Regions from separate parts of the Leisingera coralii genome, predicted to be linked through region 1. Evidence: riboswitches for the same ligand, from Rfam matches in the RefSeq annotation. Region 1 holds a riboswitch; each other region holds the start of a gene.
The links. A riboswitch is a leader RNA that binds a small molecule or an ion and turns the genes downstream of it on or off. The one in region 1 is predicted to bind cobalamin.

Region 1 (5,418 bases):
CCTCCCCCGGCCTGGAAGGGGTGGAAAAGGCCACCGGCCTGGATATCGCCGGCAAGATGATCGACTTCCTTGAAAAACACGCCAAGGCAGGCGCGACCAGGACCAAGGGCAAAGGGTGACGGCATGAGGGGGCGGCAGCATTTCGCCATCGGCCGCGCCAGGGTGGCGCCGGGCTCGCGGCTGACCGTTGACCTGCCGGTCAGCGTCATGTCCGACCACACGCCGGTCACCATGTCGGCGCATGTGGTGCATGGCCGTCAGGACGGGCCGACGGTCTTTGTCAGCGGCGGCGTGCACGGTGACGAGGTGATCGGCGTGGAGATCATCCGGCGGCTGCTGCGGGCGCCGAACCTGACAACGCTCAAGGGCACGCTGATCGCGGTGCCGATCGTCAATGCCTTCGGCTTCATCAACCACTCCCGGTACCTGCCCGACAGGCGCGACCTCAACCGGGTGTTTCCCGGCAGCGAGCATGGCTCGCTGGCCTCGCGCCTGGCGCATCTGTTCATGACCGAGGTGGTGGCCCGCTCGGATCTCGGCATCGACCTGCATTCGGCGGCGATCCACCGGACCAATTACCCGCAGATCCGCATCTCGCCCGATAACCCGCGCACGCAGGAGCTTGCCGGGGTCTTTGGTGCGCCCATCGTGATGCAGTCGCCGCTGCGCGACGGCTCCCTGCGCGGCGCGGCCAAGGAGATGGGCAAGGATATCCTGCTCTATGAGGCCGGCGAGGGCCTGCGCTTTGATGAGCTGTCGATCCGGGCCGGGCTGGCCGGAATCCTGCGGGTGCTGCGGCACATGGGCATGGTGCCGGCCAAGGGCATTTCCAAACCCAAGTCGCAGCCGCAGTTCTGCGCCTCCAGCAAATGGCTGCGAGCGCCGATGGGCGGGCTACTGAGGGTATACAAGGACGATGGCGAACTGGTCCGGCAGGGGGATCTGATGGGGTCGGTGTCCGACCCTTTCGGCGAGCAGGACGAGGACATCCTGGCGCCCTTCGACGGGCTGATTGTCGGCCGCGCGGTGATGCCCATCGTGAACGAAGGCGATGCCGTGTTCCACCTGGGCCGGGTCCGCTCGGTCGAGAAAGCTGAGGATTCGGTCGAGGACCTCAGCGCCCAGCTGGAGGACGACCCGATGTTCGACGAGGATGAGATCCTGTGAGGCTCTTGCGGGCGCCGAAGCCGGCGCCTGCTGCCCGCAGGATCAAACCTTCAGCCGGCTGAGATCCGGCCAGACGACGGTCACGCTGGGGACCGGGCTGCCAAACACATCGAGCTCCAGCGCTCCGGCTTCCGTGCCCTGCAGCCCGGCGTAGAACGCCCGCGCCTTTTGATTGGATTGGAAGACCGTCAGCGACAGGCTCTGCCGGCCTTGCGCCAGCAGCTGCCGTACCGCCGCCCGGAACAGGGCGCTGCCAGTGCCGAGGCCGTGTGCGGCGGGGGAGACATGCAGATTGTCCAGGTACGGTTCCGGCCGGCACCAGACTGCGCAGAAGCCCAGCAGCTTGGCAGGTGTTCCAGCGTGTTCAGCCAGCAGAAGGATGTCCCCCGGCTGCGGCTGGTAGGCCGCCCATTTCCGCAGCAGCTGCTCCCGGATCCCGCCCTCCAGCCGGGCTTTCGGGAACTCTCCGGCATAGGCCGCCTGCCAGCTTTCCGCGTGCAGGGCGGCGATGCGCGGCAGGTCGGCCGCGGTTGCGGGCCGGATTTGAAAAGCGAGTTGTGCCATGCGGCGCAGCAAACACCAAAAGATTGAGCCGCTCAATGGGCGGTTGCCGCGGCGTCCGGCGGGCGCGCCCTTTTCAGGGGATTTCCGCGGCGGCAGCAAGTTTTTCTTGCCGCAACGAAAGCGATGCGCTACGCGCGCTTCACCGGTCCCGCAAGGGCTAAGAGGGAATCCGCGGTGCCTGCCGGGCACCAACCGGAACTGCCCCCGCAACTGTAGGCGGCGAGTGCTGAGCCATCGCGTCACTGGATCCCAGCGGTCCGGGAAGGCGGCCCAGACGATGACCCGCCAGTCAGGAGACCTGCCGGTATGAAACCGAAGCACACCGGGCGGGGTTGTCCGGGGAGGTTGCCGGCAGGATGCGCCACCGCTATCAGGTGCCGCATGTGGGGGCTCAGATCCTCCGCCTTGCCGGTCAATGCCCTTTCACCCGTTCTCCGGTCATTGACACATGGAGATCGACTATCATGTTTCTGCGTTCCGGCCTGATCGGCCTTTCCTTCACCGTCGCGGCCCAGGCCGCGGCAGCCAGCGAGAGTTTCCCGCTGACCATCGAAAACTGCGGCCAGTCCGTTACCTTCGAGGCGCCGGCGGCGTCCTCCGTGACCGTTGGGCAGGCCGCCACCGAAGTGCTCTATGCGCTGGGGCTGGGCGGCAAGGTGCTGGGCACCTCGGTCTGGTTCAACGATGTTCTGCCGGAATATGCTGAACTCAATGCCAAGGTCGATCGGCTCGCCGACAACGATCCGAGCTTTGAGAGCGTGGTGGCCAAGCGCCCCGGTCTGGTTGCGGCCCAGTATGAATGGCACGTCGGGCCCGAAGGCGTGGTCGCCAAGCGGGAGCAGTTCCATGACCTTGGCATCCCGACCTATGTGATGCCTGCCGATTGCGTCGGCAAGGACAACACCACCGGTGGCGACGGCACCCGCACCCAGATGTTCACCACCGAAAGCCTGTACCAGGGTATCGAGGAGCTGGCGGCGATCTTCGGCGAGGCCGAGAAGGGCGCTGAGCTGGTCGCGGACTACAAGGCGCGCGAGGCCGCGGCTGTTGCCAAGGCGCAAGAGGTTGCGCTGGATGACGCCTCGGCCGTGTTCTGGTTCTCCTCGCCTGAGCTGGAGAGCGACCCGTTTGTGGCCGGCCAGAAGGGCGCGCCGGGCTACATGATGCAGCAGCTGGGCCTGCGCAATGTCATCGAGACCGACGAGGAATGGCCGACCGTCGGCTGGGAAACCATCGCCAAGGCCAATCCGACGGTCATCGTGATCGCCCGCATGGACCGCCGCCGCTTTGCCGCCGATGACTACGAGAAGAAGCTGGAATTCCTGCGCACCGATCCGGTCGCCAGCCAAATGGATGCGGTGAAGAACGGCCGCATCGTGGTGATGGATGCCCAGGCGATGGACGCGACCATCCGCGCGATCCCGGCGCTGGAAGATCTGGCCGCTGAACTCAGCGCGATCGGCAACGGCGAATGAGCGCAGCCGCCGCACTAGCATGGCATGGCTTCCGGGGCGCTTGCCTGGCTTTGCCGGTGCTGGCAGCGGCGGTACTGGCAGGCGCAATGATCGGGGAAACCTCGCTTGCGCCTGACCTTGTCCTGTCCGTTCTGGTCAACAAGCTGGCCGGGGCGGGGCTGCCGGTGGACCCGGTGGATCAGGGCATCATCTGGAGCTACCGGCTGCCGCGGGCGCTGGTGGCCGGGGCCTGCGGCGCGGCGCTGGCGGTGACCGGCGTGGTGCTGCAGGCGCTGCTGCGCAATGCGCTGGCGGACCCCTATATCCTTGGCATTTCCGCCGGCGCCTCGACCGGGGCGGTGGCGGTTACCATTGCCGGGCTGGGCGGCGGTGCCTTGTCGCTGTCCTTCGGCGCCTTCAACGGCGCGTTATTGGCCTTTGGCTTTGTCGCCATTCTGGCGCGGGCCGCCGGGGCAGGCAGCAGCCGGGCGGCGGCGGCGCAGATCGTTCTGGCGGGCATCGCCGGCTCGCAGCTGTTCAATGCGCTGACTGCCTTCATCATCGCCAAATCCGCCAATGCGGATCAGGCCCGCGGCATCATGTTCTGGCTGATGGGCAATCTCAGCGGCGTGCGCTGGCCGGACGTGTGGCTGGCGGTGCCGCTGGCACTGGCGGGCTGGATGACCTGCCGGTTCCACGCGCGGGCGCTCGACGCCTTCACCTTTGGCACCGATTCCGCCGCGGCGCTGGGCATCCCGGTGCGGCGGGTGCAGGTGGTGCTGATCTTTGCAACTGCGCTGATGACCGCGGTGATGGTGTCGATCGTCGGCTCCATCGGTTTCGTCGGCCTGGTGATCCCCCATGCGGCGCGGTTCCTGGTCGGCCCAGGGCATCGCAGGCTGATGCCGGCCGCGGCGCTGACCGGGGCGGTGTTCCTGATCGGCGCCGACATCGTGTCGCGGATCATCATCCCCGGCCAGGTGCTGCCCATCGGCGTGGTCACCGCGCTGATCGGGGCACCGGCCTTTGCCATCATCCTGGTTCGCGGGCAAAGGACGGCGCGATGAGGATCGAAGCCCGCAGCCTGTCCTTCTCGGTGCGCGGCAAGGCGCTGCTGTCCGATGTGTCGCTGGCGGTGCAGCCGGGTGAGACGCTGGCGCTGGTCGGGCCGAACGGCTCCGGCAAATCGACGCTGATGCGGCTTCTGGCGGGGCTGACCAAGCCCTCGCAGGGCGAAGTGCTGCTGGCGGAGCAGCCGCTGGCGCGGCTGTCGCGCCGGGAAGTTGCCCAGCGGATCGCCATAGTCGAGCAGCAGGCCGACACCGCAGAGCGCATCACCGCGCGCTCGGTGGTGGAGCTTGGCCGCACCCCCTGGCTGTCGGCGCTGCGGCCCTGGAGCGGGGAAGACAGCCGGCAGGTGGAAAAAGCGCTGAGGACGGTCGAAATGGAGGCGTTTGCCAAGCGCGAATGGGCGACGCTCTCCGGCGGTGAACGGCAGCGGCTGCACATTGCGCGGGCGCTGGCCCAGCAGCCGGGGCTGCTGCTGCTGGACGAGCCGACCAACCACCTGGACATCCATCACCAGCTGTCGATCCTGCACTGCGTCCGGAACCTGCAGGTGACGGCCGTGGTGGCGCTGCATGATCTGAACCAGGCGCTGACCTGCGACCGCGTGGCGGTGCTGTCGGGCGGGTGCCTGGTGGCATCGGGCACGCCGCAGCAAGCGCTGACTCCGGAAACGGTATCTGAGGTTTTCGGGATCACGGCCCGGCAGGTCCGGGATGCGGACGGCAGCGCGCCGCATCTGTCCTTTCACCTGGCCTGAACACCTGGCCTGAGGGGCAGCGGAATTCTCCCGCCCGTTGCCGGATTTCCTGGCGGAAAGCCGGCGCCCGTTGGGCCAAGCGCCGCGCGCTGCGGCGCGGCGCACCGGTCAGCAAGGCTGACCGGATGTTTCGCGCGCGAAACATTGGGGCAGAACAGCTGACCTGTTGCGACGGGCGGGCGTTAGTGCGCAATGACGCCGCCGCCCCAGCGTCGCGCCATATCTGTTACCCCGGCAGATCCGCGGACAGGTCGCAGGACTGGATGAAAGCACTGCATTCGCCGGTCAGCGCCGCAAACCGGGAGCGTTCGCGCTGGTAGAGGTAGACCTCCCGTTTCTCGGGCAGGTCAGCGATGGCGCGGAAGGCGGTTGTTTCCGGCATGAAGCGGGCGACGGTCTGCGGCAGCA
Region 2 (5,418 bases), on a different contig from region 1:
CCGCCGCGTTTCAGCAGCTTGAGCATCTGCGGGAAGCCTTCTCCCGCCACGTTGTCGACAACGGCGTCCACGGTTTCCCCGCCCAGTTCCGCAAGCAGGTCGCTGCCCCGGTCCAGGATTACGTCCGCGCCTAGCTGCCGCAGCTGATCCATCTTGCCCTGGCTTGTGACCGCCGCCACCCGGGCGCCGCGGCGTTTGGCCAGCTGCACGGTGGCCGAGCCAACACCGCCGGAGGCGCCGGTCACAAGCACCAGCTCGCCAGCTTGGACGTTTGCGCGGTGCAGCATGTTTTCAGATGTGCCGTAGGCGCAGGGGATCGTCGCCAGCTCCTCGTCCGACCAGGCGCAGTCAACGGGGAACACCTCGGTGGCGGGGACTTTGACATATTGGGCAAAGGCGCCGTCAAAGTCCGAGGCCATCCAGACGTTGTCCATCACGCCGTAGCCATTGGGGCGTATGCAGGGGCGCACCAGAACCCGCTTGCCGGTTAGGGCCTGACTGGTGCCTGGGCCGGCCGCAACAACCTCGCCGCAGCAGTCGGTGCCCTGGATCAGGGGGAAGGGGGTTGCCTGGTTCCAGCCGCCGTCGGCCTTGTGCTCAGCCTGGGTTTCCTGGTGGCCGGCTGCCGCGGCGGTGTCCGTTGTCACGCTGGAGGAATACCACCCGAGCCGGGTGTTGATTTCGGTGTTGTTCACACCGGCGGCAAGAACCCGCAGCAGAAGCTCCCCCTCTGCGGGCTCCGGGATCGGCACGGGTTTGTACTCGAGCTTGTCATAGCCGCCGTTTCCGGTGGTCACGACGGCCATCATGGTCTTAGCGCTGCTGTCTGTCTTTGGTCCGGGCATGGGCGGCCCTTTCTGGTCACGCGGGGTTGGTGAAAGGTCTTGGAATACCGGGCAATTATTGCCCGCGGGGCAGGGGCCGCGGCAAGAGGTGAATTCCGCGGCACGGCCCGGCGCGGCCGCTGTTCCCCGCCTGCCGAATCGGTGCGTCTGGCCGATTCGGAGGCAAAGGCGCCGCAGATCAGTGCTTTGCCGCAAACAGACTGGCGAGTGCCGGTTTGAGATTTTGCGCCGGAAGCGGGCTTGGAGCGGGGATAATATGCATGTCTTTTTCCGGTTTTGGCGGGTCGGATTTGTCTCCGCCGATAGCCTGGGAATAGGGCAATTTCCGCCTCAGCAAGGTGCCGCCCTTCGGGGCGGAGAATTGGGAAGCTGGTGAAACTCCGGCACTGCCCCCGCAACGGTGACCCCGGGCAAGGCATGGCAAAAAACCACTGAAGCCAATGGCTTCGGGAAGGTGCCAGGCCCCGCCGCCGAATGGCCCCGGGACAGTCCGGAAACCAGCCTTGCCCTAAAAACGTCAACCGCGGGCGGCGGCGGGGCGGTTGCAGGCGCGTGGCCTGCAATCTCTCCATCCATGCCCGCAGCCAAGCCAACCTGCCGCGGGGATGCGGCAAAGGAGAGAAGCAGATGCTTCAGGACAGCGACATTCTGGCCAAACTGGTGGCCCGTCAGAAAAACTATTCCCTGGAACAGGCGTTCTATACCGATCCGGGCGTTCTGGATCTGGACATGCGGCAGATCTTCTACCGCGAGTGGCTGTTTGCCATTCCTGCCTGCGAGATCCCGAAAGCCGGCAATTTCGTGACCCATCAGGTCGGCGCCTACAACGTCATCATCGTGCGCGGCACCGATGGCCAGGTGCGCGCCTTCCACAATGCCTGCCGCCACCGCGGTTCGGTTGTGTGCAAGGCGAAGAAGGGCAATTCGCCCAAGCTGGTCTGCCCCTACCACCAGTGGACCTACGAGCTGGACGGCTCGCTCTTGTGGGCGCGCGACATGGGGCCGGATTTCGATGCCTCCAAGCACGGGCTGAAGCCGGTGCACTGCCGTGACCTGGCCGGGCTGATCTATATCTGCCTGGCGGAAGAGGCGCCGGATTTCGACGCCTTTGCCGAGGTCGCGCGTCCCTATCTGGAGCCGCATGACCTGGCCAACGCCAAGGTCGCCTATGAAAGCTCGATCATCGAGAACGGCAACTGGAAGCTGGTCTGGGAGAACAACCGCGAGTGCTATCACTGCGGCGGCAACCACCCGTCGCTGTGCCGGACCTTCCCGGAGGATCCGTCCGTCACCGGCATCGAAGGCGGCGAGACCCCGGCGCACCTGCAGAAGCACTTTGACCGCATCGAAGGCGCGGGCATCCCGGCGCAGTTCAAGATCGACGCGCGCGGCCAGTACCGCGTGGCGCGGATGCCGCTCAATGAGGGCGCCGAGAGCTATACCATGGACGGCAAGGCGGCGGTGGCCAAGAAGCTGGGCCGGGTGCCGTTTGCCGATGCGGGCACGCTCCTGAAGTTCCACTACCCGACCACCTGGAACCACTTCCTGCCGGATCATTCGATTGTGTTCCGCGTCACCCCGATCAGCCCGACCGAGACCGAAGTCACCACCAAGTGGCTTGTGCACAAGGATGCGGTCGAGGGCCAGGACTATGACCTGAAGCGGCTGACCGAGGTCTGGGTCGCGACCAATGACGAGGACCGCATCGTGGTGGAGGACAACCAGCAGGGCATCAACTCGCCCGCTTATGAGCCCGGCCCGTACTCGGAAATCCAGGAAAGCGGCGTGATCCAGTTCTCCAACTGGTATGCCGGGCACCTGACCCGCGCGCTGACCGGCCGCCACCTGATCGCAGCGGAGTAAGCGCATGGGACTGCAGGCCAACTTCGAGACGCTGGACGAAACCCTGGCGTGGAAGGACGACGAGATGCTGGAATGCGTCTCGGTCGTGCCGGAGGCGCCGAACACCGCCACCTTCAGCTTCCGCGCGCCGTCCGGCGCGTGGTTCAAATACCAGCCGGGCCAGTTCCTGACGCTGGAGCTGCCGGTGCCGGGCGGGACTGTCTGGCGGACCTATACCATCAGCTCCTCGCCGTCGCGGCCGCTGTCGATCTCGGTGACGGTGAAGGCGCAGGCGGACAGCATCGGCACCCGCTGGATGCTGGACCACCTGAAACCGGGGATGTTCCTCAAGGCGTCCGGCCCGGCAGGCGTGTTCACCCTGCCCAAGCGTCCGAACGGCAAGTTCCTGTTCATCTCTGCAGGCTCCGGCATCACGCCGAGCCTGTCGATGACCCAGTATCTGTTCGACCGCGGCCAGTCGCCCGACGTCTGCTTCATCAACTGCGCCAAGCGCCCCAGCGAGATCATCGCGCGGCGCCAGCTGGAAGGCATGGCGGCGCGGGTGCCCGGTATCAAGCTGCATTTCGTGGTGGAAGAGGACGATCCCTATCAGGTCTGGACCGGCTACCGCGGCCAGCTCAATCAGATCATGCTGGGGATCATCGCCGGCGACTACCTGGAGCGGGAAGTCTACTGCTGCGGGCCGGATCCGTTCATGCAGGCGGTGCGCGACATGCTGAACGGCCTGGGCTTCGACATGGAGAACTACAACCAGGAGAGCTTTGGCGCGCCGGTGGAGACCGAGGCCGATGCGCCGGAGCTGGACGATGTGGTTCCCGAGGAGACCGCGGCGGCCGAGATCACCTTTGCCGCGTCGGGCGTGACCGCAAACTGCACCGAGACCGACACGGTGCTGGCGGTGGCCAAGGCGTCGGGCCTCAACATCCCGTCGGGCTGCACCTTCGGCATCTGCGGCACCTGCAAGGTCAAGAAAACCGCGGGCGAGGTGCATATGGTCCACAACGGCGGCATCTCGGAAGAGGATGTGGAGGCGGGGTATATCCTGGCCTGCTGCTCCAACCCGATCGGCCGGGTCGAGGTCGCGATCTGACCATAAAAGATCTGGCCATAAAAAGGGGCGCGCGCCGGTGTGGCGCGCGCCCTTTTCTTCTTTCAGCCCCTGATCAGGCTTCCAGTGCCAGCTTGTGCACGTGGATTTCATTGATCGGGTGGCTGTCGGCGCCGATCACACCCGGGCGGGCGTGGCGGTAGAGCGACCGCCAGTAGGGCTGGATGATGGTGCCGTCGTCACGCAGGAACTTCTCGATGTTCTCCATGTGGCCGCGGCGGGTGTCGGCGTCGGCAATGGCCGAAGCGGCTTCCAGCATGGAATCGAACTCGGCGCTGGCCAGCCCGGTTTCATTCCAGGCAACGCCGGTCTTGTAGGCCAGTGTCAGCACCTGCACCCCCAGCGGGCGGTGGCCCCAGTCGGTGGAGCTGAACGGGTACTTGTCCCAGTCGTTCCAGAAGGTATTGCCGGGCAGCACCGTGCGTTTGACCTTGAGCCCCGCATCCCGCATCTGCGCCGCCAGCGCATCCGTGGTGTTGCGGCGCCAGTCGTCGTCGATGGAGATCAGCTCATGCTCGAAGTCGAGCATCCCGGCCTCTTCCATCAGCTGGCGTGCAGCCTCTGCGTCGCGCACCGGGGCGCCGATGTCGGCGTATTCCGGGTGGATCGGGCAGACATGGTGGTTTTCCGCCAGGGTGCCGCGGCCGTCATAGCCGAGCTCCAGCAGCACCGCGTTGTCGCAGGCCAGCGCCAGGGCGCGGCGGACGCGGGCGTCGGCGTAGGGCTGTTTCCCGTCCACCTCGGCGTCGCGGTTGGTGCGCAGCACCAGGGTGTTGGCCGAGACCGACTCGCTGACGTTCCAGCCGATGGAGGTGAAGATGTCGACGTATTCGCCCACGGTTTCATAGACCATGTCGATCTCTTCGGACTCCGCCGCCGACAGGTGGGTGGCGCCGTCGGTGCCGAAGTCGATGAACTCGATCCGGTCCAGATGGGCGCCTTCGCCCCACCACTGGTGATCCGGGTTCTTCTCCAGCACCGCCTTCACGCCGACCTCGTATTCGACCAGCTTGTAGGGACCGGTGCCGATCGGGTCGGCGCCCGGGTCGCCGGACCAGCCGTCCGGCACGATGGCGGCGGGGTATTCGGTCACCGCCGGGATGATGGTGATATCGGGGCGGGTGAGCTTCACCTTGAGGGTCAGCTCGTCCACCACCTCCAGCGAGCCTTCGGCGGGGCCGTCGCCGGCCTCGTTCTGCAGCGAACCCATGCGGGCGGCCATCGAGTTGCCTTCCCATTTGCCGTCGCACCAGCGGGCAAAGTTGTAGGCCACATCCTGGGCGGTCAGGGTGCCGCGGCCGTCGTTCCAGTGCACGCCGGGGCGGATGTGCAGCAGGTATTCGGTGGCGTCCTCGTTGACCTCCCAGCTTTCCAGCAGGCGGGGTTCAAAGGTGCCGTCGGCGTTGTACTGCACCAGGTATTCCATGTAGCCGCGCACCAGGTTGCCAAGCTGCGGCCAGTTGAACAGCGGCGGGTCGAGCAGCGCACGCACCACCTGCTGGATGCGGATGGTGCCGCCTTCCTGGACATTGGCCGCCGCCTGCACCGGCTGGCTGAGGCCGATCATGCCGTAGGCGGCAGAGGCGGTCACCCCCAGCGCGG
Region 3 (5,418 bases), on a different contig from region 1:
TTTTCAGCGACTTACCCCAGCAAAACAGCGCGCAAAAAATCTTCGCATTTCTGCAAAAACCCTCTTGCGCCCACCCGGCGCAATCAGTAAACACCGCCTCACGCACAGAGTGGCCCGTTCGTCTATCGGTTAGGACGCCAGGTTTTCAACCTGGAAAGAGGGGTTCGATTCCCCTACGGGCTGCCACTTCCCCCGCCAGAGACAGACAGTCGAGACGCGCTAACAGCGCGATTTTTTGCGTTTGTTTTCAGCGACTTACCCCAGCAAAACAGCGCGCAAAAAATCTTCGCATTTCTGCAAAAACCCTCTTGCGCCCACCCGGCGCAATCAGTAAACACCGCCTCACGCACAGAGTGGCCCGTTCGTCTATCGGTTAGGACGCCAGGTTTTCAACCTGGAAAGAGGGGTTCGATTCCCCTACGGGCTGCCACTTCCCCCGCCAGAGACAGACAGTCGAGACGCGCTAACAGCGCGATTTTTTGCGTTTGTTTTCAGCGACTTACCCCAGCAAAACAGCGCGCAAAAAATCTTCGCATTTCTGCAAAAACCCTCTTGCGCCCACCCGGCGCAATCAGTAAACACCGCCTCACAGACAGAGTGGCCCGTTCGTCTATCGGTTAGGACGCCAGGTTTTCAACCTGGAAAGAGGGGTTCGATTCCCCTACGGGCTGCCACTTCTTCCTCCCCAGAAACAGCATTTCTTTTGAGCTTCCGGCAAGGAAGTATCGCGCGCTATTTGCGCGGCGCCTCCCGCTGCGGCGGCGCTTCTGGCGTTCAACCCGGACCAGGATGGCCGCGCCCTATCGCCGCTTGAGGCCGAACTGTTGAGCAGAATTGCCGGGAAGCGCCGCACCGGAGCCGCGTTCTCCGCGAACCCTTCGCTGCCTGCCACCTGCTCTTGCACTGCCGCTGAAGACGGAAATGGCGGCGCAGTAGAAGCCACCGCACCCGGGGGGGGACGGCGGAGCAGGCCGTGCAGGCGCGATGTCGCTCTGGCCGGTGCGGCAAGCGCAGGCGTGCCGGCCGCAGAACGCAGGACAGGCGCCGCGGTCACCGCGGGCTGAAGCGCGGGTGCGGCGGCAGAAGGTTCTTCCGGTGATACCGGGATGTTCAGGTCCGGCGGGCGGGGCAAAAGCGCGGCCTGCTGCACCAGAGCAGAGGAGGCAGCCGTGAGCGTGACCTGTCCGGTCAGCATCATCTTCGGCGTCAGCTCATACTGAGCGGAGACATCCGCGGCGGCGGGGTCCGGCAGTTCGGCAGCCGCGAAAGAGCCAAAGGACTGGGCATCCCAGTTGCCTGCCACATGCCGCGCATCGGTTGCGGCAGACCCGGGCCCATTGAAAGTCTGCAGGGCAGCGCCCAGCAGCAGCTCATGCTCCGGGCGGCGGATCCCGTCCGGGCCGTTGGCTTCGGCGCCGTCAACCAGGATCAGCGTGCGATTTGCTTCGGCACCGCGGATGCGGACCTGGTAAAGCTGTTGCCGGAGCCGTTCAACATCAGGCCAGGGACCGAACGCAGCGCGTCCTGAACCGTGGTGATACCGCGGCCTTCGATCTCTTCGCTGGCCAGGACCGGGACGGAGCGGCCGTATTTCCGGGCCTCGGCCGGGGTACCCCCCGGAAACGATGATCTCTCCCAGATCGGCGGCCTCTTCCTCCAGGGCGGTTGCGATTGCAGGGCCGCGGCCAGGGACAGGCTTGCTTTGCGTATTTTCCATTCCTCCCGCCAGCACAGCAAGCACAGGCCAAGCGGCGGCCCATGCCGGGCAGCATGTTCAATTTTCTTGGTCTTTGGCAGGCGTTGCCCCCCGCAGACGGTGAAGACTGCCCCCGCTGCGGAAGTCCGTTGTCCTTGGCGCGCCCCGCACCCGGACAGGCGGATCATTCCTGGCAGGTCTCCTGACTCGCGGGCCGGGGTTTTGCCGCGCCTTCCCGCCCCTTGGAACAGCGGCCTGTTGCAGCATTGCTCTCCGCTCACAGTTGCGGGGGCAGTCACGGGTTCGGCGCCTGCTGGCAACACCTCACCGTGTTCCTTTTTAACCGGGGGTCTCCCAGCCGGACCAGAACCGGCGGCAATCGGGCAAATCTGCTGAAGTCTGTCAGGCTGGTTAAAGACCGCACACGGCAGCCCGAACCGCCTGCACCCTCCGCGCCAGCACAGAAAGGCGCTTAACGTCAGCCACTTTCAGCACCAGCGCCCCCCCTGAAAAGAAACTTGGATCTGGCAGCCCCCCAGCGGGGCATCCGCTTCCCCCTCTTGAAGAAGCCGCCGCGGTCTGCCGGCCCTGAACCCCGGCCAGTCTTCCGCTGTGGTCCAGTCTGGCCTGCTGCAACCCCGCCGGTCAGGAAGCGGAGCCGCTGGCCTTTTGCTGCGGCGTATCCGCACCGCTGCCGCAAGCGCCTGTGCCCGCGTCGTCCTTCTCCATGCCTTCACGGTAGAAGCAGTGCTGCGCCCGCCCGGCGCGTTTGGCCGCATAAAGCGCCAGATCCGCCTGGTTCAGCAGCTGCTGCGCATCCGGGACCTTCTGCCAGGTCGACAGGGTGGTGCCGGCGCTGGCGGAGATCCGGCAGGTCTGGGCGCCAAAGGGGATCGGCTCCTCCAGCTGCTGGATCAGGCGCTTGGCAATGGCCGCCAGCCGCGCCGTGTCCAGCACGCCTTCGAGGATCATCACAAACTCGTCGCCGCCCACCCGGACCACCGTGTCCGACTGGCGGGTGCATTCCACCATGATCCGCGCCGCATGCTGCAGCACCGCATCGCCGGCCGCATGGCCGAGCGTGTCATTCACCTGCTTGAAGAAGTCCAGATCCAGATGCATCAGCGCAAACTCGCGGCCGCTGGCAATCAGCCGACCCAGCACGTGATCCATCGCCCGGCGGTTCTTGAGCCCGGTCAATGTATCGGTAAAGGCCTGTTCCTCGGCGGCGATCTTGGCCCCCTGCAGACGCAGGTTGAGCTGGCGCGACGCCTCCATCGCGGCGGATTTCGCCTCCACCAGATAGAGCATTTCGATGGTCAGATCGGTGGGCGAGAAATCGGCGCTGGTCAGGTCATAGTCGCGCACCGCCTCCAGCACGGAAATCCCGAAGGACAGGTTGATGAACGCGCCCTCGCCGTCCGGCAGCGGCGAACAAACCCCCTTCAGCCCGGTTTGCGGCGCGTCGCGGAACTGCAGGTGCAGCTTGCTGCCGGAAGTGCGCAACAGATCCTCCACCGAGCGCACCGACCGCGGCCGGGACAGGTCGAAAACCCGGAAGAACCGCCGCCCCTCCCAGTTCAGCTGCGGGCGCAGCTTCTTCAGGGTAGGCCCGGCAGAGACAATACGCCCCTTGGCATCGACAATCGCGTACATCGGGCAGACAACACCTGCCATCTGCGTCAGCTGCTGGAGTGACATCATAGCGAATGCGCTCCCAAATCGAACTCGCGCCCGGCGGCAAACTTGGTTTCCACCAGGGTAATGGAAATCACCTCGGCACCGTCCTGGGTGCCGCTGTGGTCCAGGAACACAAGATCGCCGTAATCATCGGCCATCGCCCGCAGAACGCCCATCAGCACATAGGCATAACCCGGCAGCCCCGGCTGGCAGACCAGTTCGAACTGCTGCGGCGCCTGCTCCACCAGTTCCAGCCCGGGCAGGTGCAGGTCCGAGACCGCCAGCCGCGCCCGGTCCGGCAGGTCGTCCAGCGAGTGCAGGAATTCCACGTAGTTCACGCCGCCAAAGCGCAGCAGCCGCCGCAGCGCCTCCACCTGCGGGTTGGACACCAGGAACGTGCCCATGTCCTCCAGCATTTCCGGCAGGGGGCGCGCCAGGATCTTTTCCATCGCCGTCAGCATCCGGCCCGATTGCTCATCGGTGTAAAACAGCATTGCTTCGAACTCGGTAAACCCGAGCCCGGCCTCTTCCATAACCTCTTCCCAGCGGTCCGCCCCGTAGGTACTGGTCACAAAAGCCTGAATCGCCCTGTTGATCAGACCGTGCATGCAATGGCCCCTCTTTGCCTATGCTGCAGTCTTGACGCCTGCTGGTTAAGAAAGGCCCAACAAAGCAAATTTGCGTGATTTATCGCGCGCATTTCCCCCGATTTTTTCTTTTGAACCAAGCCCGCCGCCTTGCGCAGCAGACACCGTCTCCGTGCGTATTACGATCATAGTCCGGCTGCCGGCCTCTGGCCAAGCAGTTCCGGCACAGCAATTTGCCTGGCCGGCTCCGGCTGTCCCCTACTGGACCGGCTGGCGCCAGGAGGCAAGCCTGCAGCGGACCGAGCCTGCCGGACCGGCAGGATCTGTCCTGCCGCCGGGTCTCCAAACAGAAAAGCGGAGGGAACCCCCTCCGCTTTTCCCGGGCAGCTGCCGGTTTCAGAAGTCGGTGGGCGCCCCGCCCTCGGCCTTGCGGCGGGCAACGAAATCCGCCAGCTCGTCGCGGATCGCCGCATCCATCGGCGGCTCCTCGAAATCGGCGATGATTTCCTTGAACAGCTTGTGGGCACGCTCCGCGGTCCAGGTGGCGCCCGCCGCCTCCCAGGCCTCATAGTTGCGCCAGTCGCTCAGGAACGGCTGGTAAAACGCCGTCGCATAGCGGTCCTGGGTGTGCTGGATACCAAAGAAGTGGCCGTCGTTGCCGACCTCCTTGATGGCATCCAGCGCAATCTCCTCCGGCCCGGTGGCGGAAATCTGCGGCTGCATGTAGCGTTCGATCTGCTGCAGGATCTCGCAATCCATGATGAACTTCTCGGGGCTGGCGATCAGCCCGCCCTCCAGCCAGCCGGCCGCGTGGTAGACCATGTTGGTGCCCGACTGCACCGCCGCCCACAGCGAATTCGAGGTCTCCCAGACCGCCTGCCCGTCCGGCACGTTGGCGGCGCAGACGCCCGAGGACCGCATCGGCAGCCCGTAAAAGCGCGCCATCTGCCCGGTCATCTGGGTCGAGCGCATGTATTCCGGCGTGCCGAATGCCGGCGCGCCCGATTTCATGTCCACGTTCGACGTGAAGGTGCCGATCACGCAGGGCGTGCCCGGGCGCACATACTGGAACAGCGCAATCGCGCACAGGCTCTCGGCAATCGACTGCGCCACCGCGCCCGCCATGGTCACCGGCGCCATCGCGCCCGCCAGGGTAAACGGCGAGACGACGATGGCCTGCCCCCGCCGCGCCAGCCTCAGGCAGCCGTCGATCATCGGGAAATCGTGCTTCAGCGGCGAGGTGGAGTTGATGTTGGTGTACATATGCGGCTTGGCCTCGAACTCCTCATCGCTGAGGCCGCCGGCAATCCGCACCATCTCCATCACATCCTCGACCCGCTCCTTGCCCAGGGAATAGGCATGCATCGCCTTGTCGGTCAGGGTCAGCTTGTCATAGAGCACATCCAGGTGGCGGACCGAGGCATGGATGTCCACCGGCTCCACCGGGTAGCCGCC
Region 4 (5,418 bases), on a different contig from region 1:
CAGCGGTGAGGTAGGAGCGGTAGAAGCTCACCAGCACCAGCGGTTTATCCTGCGGCGGCAGGTCGGCCAGAACGCCCTTGGCCGGGTCATAGAAGCCGTGTTCGGGAGTGGTTTTGAGGCCGATCACGGGTCCTGCGTAGAGACCAGCGGCGAGCGACAGCTGGGCGAGGGCGGCCTGGGCCGCCACCGCACCGCCGGCGTCGCACAGGGATTGCAGGCGGCGCAGGGTGGAGACGGGCAGGGTCGAGAGCTCATCCAGCCGCGCGTCCTCGCGCCCGTCGGCGGGCAGGATGGCAAGCGCGATCCCCTTGCGCCGGGCGAGGTCCTGCAGGGTGGCCAGGCCGTACGACCAGTAGCTTTCGCCGCCGATCAGGCGGACCAGGACGCCCTTGGCGCCCTCCAGCGTCTGTTCCGCGTAGACATCGACCGACAGCGGGTGCTTGAGCGCCACCAGGTTGGCGAGGCGCAGGGAGGGCAGCTTGCCGTCTGCCCGGTGCCAGCCTGCTGCAAAGGCGCCGAGATCGCTGTCGGAGAAGGACAGCACCACAAGGTCCGCGGGCGTCTGCCCGAGGTCCTGCGGGGTATCGGTCTCTTCAAGGCCGTGGCTTTCGCGGAAGACGACGTGCATGGGTCAGGCCTTTGTATTCTGGTAAGCAATGGGCGCTCTGAGGGCTGCGCCCGAGCCTGGGAGGGTGCGAATGCGCCCTCCCATTTTGCCGGAGGCAAACCTTTGGTTTGACGGGAGGGTCGGGCGCAGCCCGGCCTGCGGCCGGGCACTGTCATCTGAATTGATGCGCCAGACCGGCATCAGCTTCAGGCCCCCAGCTCGGCGCGGATGGCCTGTTCGTCGATGTCGTCATGCTCGGCAATGACCACCAGGGCGGTCTTGCGCGGCTGCGCGCCCCAGGGCTGATCGTATTGGGCGCGCAGGCGCTCGCCCACGGCCTGAACCAGCATCCGCATCGGTTTCCCCTCCACCGCGACATAGCCTTTGACGCGCAGGATGTTGCGCTCGCGGGCGAGTTTCACGATGGCATTCTGCAGCGCTTCCGGGTCGGAGACTTCGCCCATTTCGACAACGATGCTTTCAAAATCGTCATGCTCGTGGTCGTGGTGGCCGTCGTGATGGCTGGGGCGGGCCTCCAGATCGTCCTCGGCAGCGGCGCCCAGGCCCAGGATGATGCGCGGGTCGATGACGCCTTCGCTCATCGGCAGGATCGGCAGCTTGCGCGGCGCCTCGGCCTCGATCACCGCGCGGGCCTTCTCGACGCCTGCGTCGCCGGCCAGGTCGGCCTTGGACAGAAGCACGATGTCGGCGCAGGAGATCTGATCCTCGAACACTTCGGACAGCGGGGTCTCGTGGTCGAGGCTCTCATCCGCTTCGCGCTGGGCCTGCACGGCGTCCAGGTCAGGGGCGAACTGGCCCTTGGCGACGGCTTCGGCATCGGCCAGCGCAATCACGCCGTCAACGGTGATGCGGGAGCGGATCGCGGGCCAGTCGAAGGCCTTGAGCAGCGGCTTGGGCAGGGCCAGGCCGGAGGTTTCGATCACGATGTGATCGGGTTTTTCCGGCAGGTTCATCAGCTGCTCGATGGTGGGGATGAAGTCATCCGCAACGGTGCAGCAGATGCAGCCGTTGGCCAGCTCCATGATGTTCTCCGCCGGGCAGTTTTCATCCGCGCAGGACTTCAGGATGTCGCCGTCGACGCCGGCGGTGCCGAACTCGTTCACCACCACGGCCAGGCGCTTGCCCTGCGGGTTCTGCATCAGGTGGCGGATCAGGGTGGTTTTCCCTGCGCCCAGGAAGCCGGTGATTACAGTGACGGGGATCTTGTTGAGGTCGCTCATGTTTACTCCTCGGAGAAGAACTTGGCCGGCGGGATGCGGGCAACGGATTGCTTGCGGAAGGTTTGCGGGCGTTCGCGCCAGGGCACCACGCCGTCGGCGGTGGCGGCGTAAGCCGCGGCGCCTTCCAGGATTTCGGGGACATGCTGGTCCGGGTCGAGGTCGCCGTAGACATAGGTCCAGCGCTCCTCGCCGCCGACCAGCGCAACGGCGCAGCCGCGCTTGCAGGAGGACAGGCATTCGACACCGCGCAGACGCACGCCTTCGGGCATTCCGGCCTCTTCCAATGCGGCGTGCAGGATGGCGCCGGGGCGGGCGGCCTCCGGGTCGGCGCCCTCGCGGCGGCAGGTGAGGCAAACGGTCAGCGTGACCGCTCCCGGGGTGCTGGCAGCTTTGCCTGCCATATCGTCAGCCATCGGCGCGTCTCCTGTCGCGGCAGGGCGTGCGGGATGGCCAGAAAGGGGCCGCCTCGAACCAGCCCCTCACCCGGTTGCAGAACACCCCGTCTGCCCGTTGATCTCGTCGTCGCTGGCAGGTCTCCCGGCTTGCGGATGCCAAGGCGTTTGCCTTGCCGGCCATCCTGCCTTCCCGGGGTTTTCCCAGTGGCATGGCGGCCTCATCCGGTCACGGTCGCGGGGGCGGCTGTGCTTCGGGTCTCCAACGAAAATTGGCGGCCTTCACATTCCCTCTTCGCCTGCTTTCGCAGGAACCAGCGAAACCCCCTTGCGCTATCGCGCCCTTCTTTGTCAAGACATGGGGTCAAACAGCTGGAGAGCCCCCATGAGCGAAAAGTCTGAAACCGGCATCTCAGAGGAAGAAGCCGCCCGTCATGCCTCCAAGATGGCCAAGAAGAAGGCCGCGCGCGACAGGATGATGAAGACCAAGGAGGGCGAGAAGGGCCTGATCATCGTCCACACCGGGCCGGGCAAGGGCAAATCCTCGTCGGGCTTCGGCATGATCATGCGCTGCATCGCCCACAAGATGCCCTGCGCCGTGGTGCAGTTCATCAAGGGCGCCTGGCAGACCGGCGAGCGGACGCTGATTGAGGAGAACTTCAGCGATCTCTGCCAGTTCTATGCGATGGGCGAGGGCTTTACCTGGGAGACACAGGACAAGGCCCGCGACATTGCCGCGGCGCAGAAGGGCTGGGAGAAGGCCAAGGAGATGATCCTGGACGAGCGCAACACCATGGTGCTGCTCGACGAGATCAACATCGCGCTGCGCTATGAGTACCTGGACCTGGAGGAGGTGCTGGAGTTCCTGGTGGAGCACAAGCCGCCGATGACGCATGTGGTGCTGACAGGGCGCAATGCCAAGGAAGAGCTGATCGAGATCGCCGATCTGGTGACCGAGATGGGCCAGATCAAGCACCCGTTCCGCGCCGGGGTGAAAGCGCAGAAGGGCGTCGAGTTTTAAGCTGAGGGCGTAGCCTGCCTGGGTAGGCGCGAATGCGCCTGCCGGGGGGGCAGGCAGGCGCAGCCCGGCGGTGCCGCCGGGCAAAACACTTTTATGCGGCGAGCTGTGCAGCCTTGCCTTGGATGTAGGTATCCACCGCTGCGCGCTGGGTCTCATCCAGCCGCAGGCCCAGCTTGGTGCGCCGCCACAGGTAATCGTCGCCTGCGCGCACCCATTCGCGGGCAATCGCCCAGTCGAGCTCTTGCGCGGTGATGGTGGCGCCAAAGTCCTGGCCCAGATCGCCTGCGGTTTTGGCGTCTCCCAGCACCTCCCAGGCCTCGGTGCCGTAGGCGCGGATCATCCGGCCCGCCCAATAGGGAGTCAGGAACCGATAGTCCGCGGCCAGCTTGGACGTCAGCTTTGCCACATCCTCCACCGGGAAATCGCCGCCGGGCAGGGCCACGCCTGCGGTCCAGCCGGCGGGCAGCTGCGGGAACACCTCTCCGATCTTTGCCAGCGCCGCCTCGGCCAGCTTGCGGTAGGTGGTGATCTTGCCGCCAAAGACATTGAGCAGCGGCGCCTGGGCCTGATCCAGCGTCAGCACGTATTCGCGGGTGGCCGCGGTGGCGGAGCTGGCGCCGTCGTCATAGAGCGGACGCACGCCGGAGTAGGTCCAGACGATATCCTCGCGCGTCACCGGCTTTTCGAAGTATTCCGATGCAAAGGCCACCAGATAGTCCTGCTCGGCTTCGGTGCAGACCGGTGCGGTGTCCGGGTCCGGGTGGTCGGCGTCGGTGGTGCCGATCAGGGTGAAGTCCTGCTCATAAGGAATGGCAAAGATGATCCGCCCGTCGGTGCCCTGGAAGAAATAGCAGCGGCCGTGGTCGAACAGTTTCGGCACCACGATATGGCTGCCGCGCACCAGGCGGACGTTCTCGCGGCTGTTCTGGCCCAGCTTCTGATGCAGCACGTCGGCAACCCACGGCCCGCCCGCGTTGACCAGCATCTTGGCGCGGTGCGCCTGTTCCTCGCCGGTGGCGTGGTCCCTGGTGCGGATCACCCAGTGGTCGGCCTTGCGTTCTGCGGACAGCACTTCTGTCCGGGTCAGGATACTGGCACCGCGGGCCATCGCGTCGCGGGCGTTCAGCATTACCAGGCGGGCGTCCTCGATCCAGCAGTCGGAGTATTCGAACGCCGTTCTGAATTTGTCTTTCAGCGGGCGGCCCGCCGGGTCGCTTGTCAGGTCCAGCTTGGCGGTGCCGGGCAGGATGCCGCGTTTGCCAAGGCTGTCGTACAGGAACAGCCCCAGCCGGATCAGCCAGGCCGGGCGGCGGCCCTTCATCCAGGGCATGAAGGCGGTCAGCAGCTTGGACGTTGGCGTCTCGCTGTCAAACCGCATGTCCTTGTGAAACGGCAGCACAAAGCGCATCGGCCAGGAGATATGCGGCATCGCTTTCAGCAGCACCTCCCGCTCGATCAGGGCCTCGCGGACCAGGCGGAACTCGAAATACTCCAGATAGCGCAGGCCGCCGTGGAACAGCTTGGTCGAGGCCGACGAGGTGGCGGAGGCGAGGTCGTGCATCTCTGCCAGTGTCACCGACAACCCGCGGCCGGCGGCGTCGCGGGCGATGCCGCAGCCGTTGATGCCGCCGCCGATGATGAAAAGGTCCGTTACAGGGGTGTCAGTCATTTTCGCTGCTTTCGTTTTGTCCTGCGGTCAGGATGCGGGTTCCGGCGGCACGGGCGGCCTCAGCAAATTCTGCGGGCACGGGGCGGTCGGTGATCACCACGTCCAGATCGGCGATGTTGCAGATCCGCACCGGGGCGGAGCGGTCGAACTTGCTGCCGTCGCAGACCAGCACCTTTTGCCGCGCGTTCTTGAGGATGGCGCGGGCGACGGAGACCTCGCGGGCGTCGTGGTCCATCACCGCGCCGTCGGCATCCAGCGCCGAGGCGCCGATGATCGCAAAATCCACCTTGTAGCGGGAGATGAATTCGACCGCGTCCTCGCCGACGATGGCGCCGTCGCTTTGCCGCACGGTGCCGCCGGCCAGGATCAGTTCCTTGGCCTGGCCGCCCATCATCATGCTGATAATGTTGATGTTGTTGGAAATCACCGTCAGTCCGCGATGACCCGAAAGGGCGCGGGCCACCTGCTCGGTGGAGGTGCCGATGTTG

Region 2: linked by a shared signal. The riboswitch ahead of ACFMBG_RS16660 (aromatic ring-hydroxylating oxygenase subunit alpha) and the one ahead of ACFMBG_RS11185 (ABC transporter substrate-binding protein) in region 1 are both predicted to bind cobalamin.
Region 3: linked by a shared signal. The riboswitch ahead of ACFMBG_RS09630 (hypothetical protein) and the one ahead of ACFMBG_RS11185 (ABC transporter substrate-binding protein) in region 1 are both predicted to bind cobalamin.
Region 4: linked by a shared signal. The riboswitch ahead of ACFMBG_RS09410 (DUF1636 family protein) and the one ahead of ACFMBG_RS11185 (ABC transporter substrate-binding protein) in region 1 are both predicted to bind cobalamin.

What each region holds. Positions count from the first base shown of each region.
Region 1 is NZ_JBHUPT010000029.1:78,935-84,352, reverse strand. It holds gene rimK (30S ribosomal protein S6--L-glutamate ligase) at 1-119, shown strand, start outside; gene ACFMBG_RS11195 (succinylglutamate desuccinylase/aspartoacylase family protein) at 124-1,167, shown strand; gene ACFMBG_RS11190 (GNAT family N-acetyltransferase) at 1,210-1,731, opposite strand; cobalamin riboswitch at 1,858-2,051, shown strand; gene ACFMBG_RS11185 (ABC transporter substrate-binding protein) at 2,196-3,206, shown strand; gene ACFMBG_RS11180 (FecCD family ABC transporter permease) at 3,203-4,252, shown strand; gene ACFMBG_RS11175 (ABC transporter ATP-binding protein) at 4,249-5,010, shown strand; gene ACFMBG_RS11170 (LysR family transcriptional regulator) at 5,237-5,418, opposite strand, start outside.
Region 2 is NZ_JBHUPT010000054.1:22,775-28,192, reverse strand. It holds gene ACFMBG_RS16665 (alcohol dehydrogenase family protein) at 1-845, opposite strand, end outside; cobalamin riboswitch at 1,165-1,365, shown strand; gene ACFMBG_RS16660 (aromatic ring-hydroxylating oxygenase subunit alpha) at 1,473-2,708, shown strand; gene ACFMBG_RS16655 (FAD-binding oxidoreductase) at 2,713-3,798, shown strand; gene ACFMBG_RS16650 (ABC transporter substrate-binding protein) at 3,872-5,418, opposite strand, start outside.
Region 3 is NZ_JBHUPT010000023.1:77,949-83,366, reverse strand. It holds tRNA gene ACFMBG_RS09645 (tRNA-Glu) at 112-186, shown strand; tRNA gene ACFMBG_RS09640 (tRNA-Glu) at 356-430, shown strand; tRNA gene ACFMBG_RS09635 (tRNA-Glu) at 600-674, shown strand; gene ACFMBG_RS09630 (hypothetical protein) at 1,429-1,884, opposite strand; cobalamin riboswitch at 1,872-2,079, opposite strand; gene ACFMBG_RS09625 (diguanylate cyclase domain-containing protein) at 2,342-3,400, opposite strand; gene ACFMBG_RS09620 (heme NO-binding domain-containing protein) at 3,397-3,984, opposite strand; gene ACFMBG_RS09615 (trimethylamine methyltransferase family protein) at 4,360-5,418, opposite strand, start outside.
Region 4 is NZ_JBHUPT010000023.1:39,259-44,676, forward strand. It holds gene cobN (cobaltochelatase subunit CobN) at 1-628, opposite strand, end outside; gene cobW (cobalamin biosynthesis protein CobW) at 814-1,848, opposite strand; gene ACFMBG_RS09410 (DUF1636 family protein) at 1,851-2,261, opposite strand; cobalamin riboswitch at 2,359-2,574, opposite strand; gene cobO (cob(I)yrinic acid a,c-diamide adenosyltransferase) at 2,626-3,261, shown strand; gene glpD (glycerol-3-phosphate dehydrogenase) at 3,353-4,930, opposite strand; gene ACFMBG_RS09425 (DeoR/GlpR family DNA-binding transcription regulator) at 4,923-5,418, opposite strand, start outside.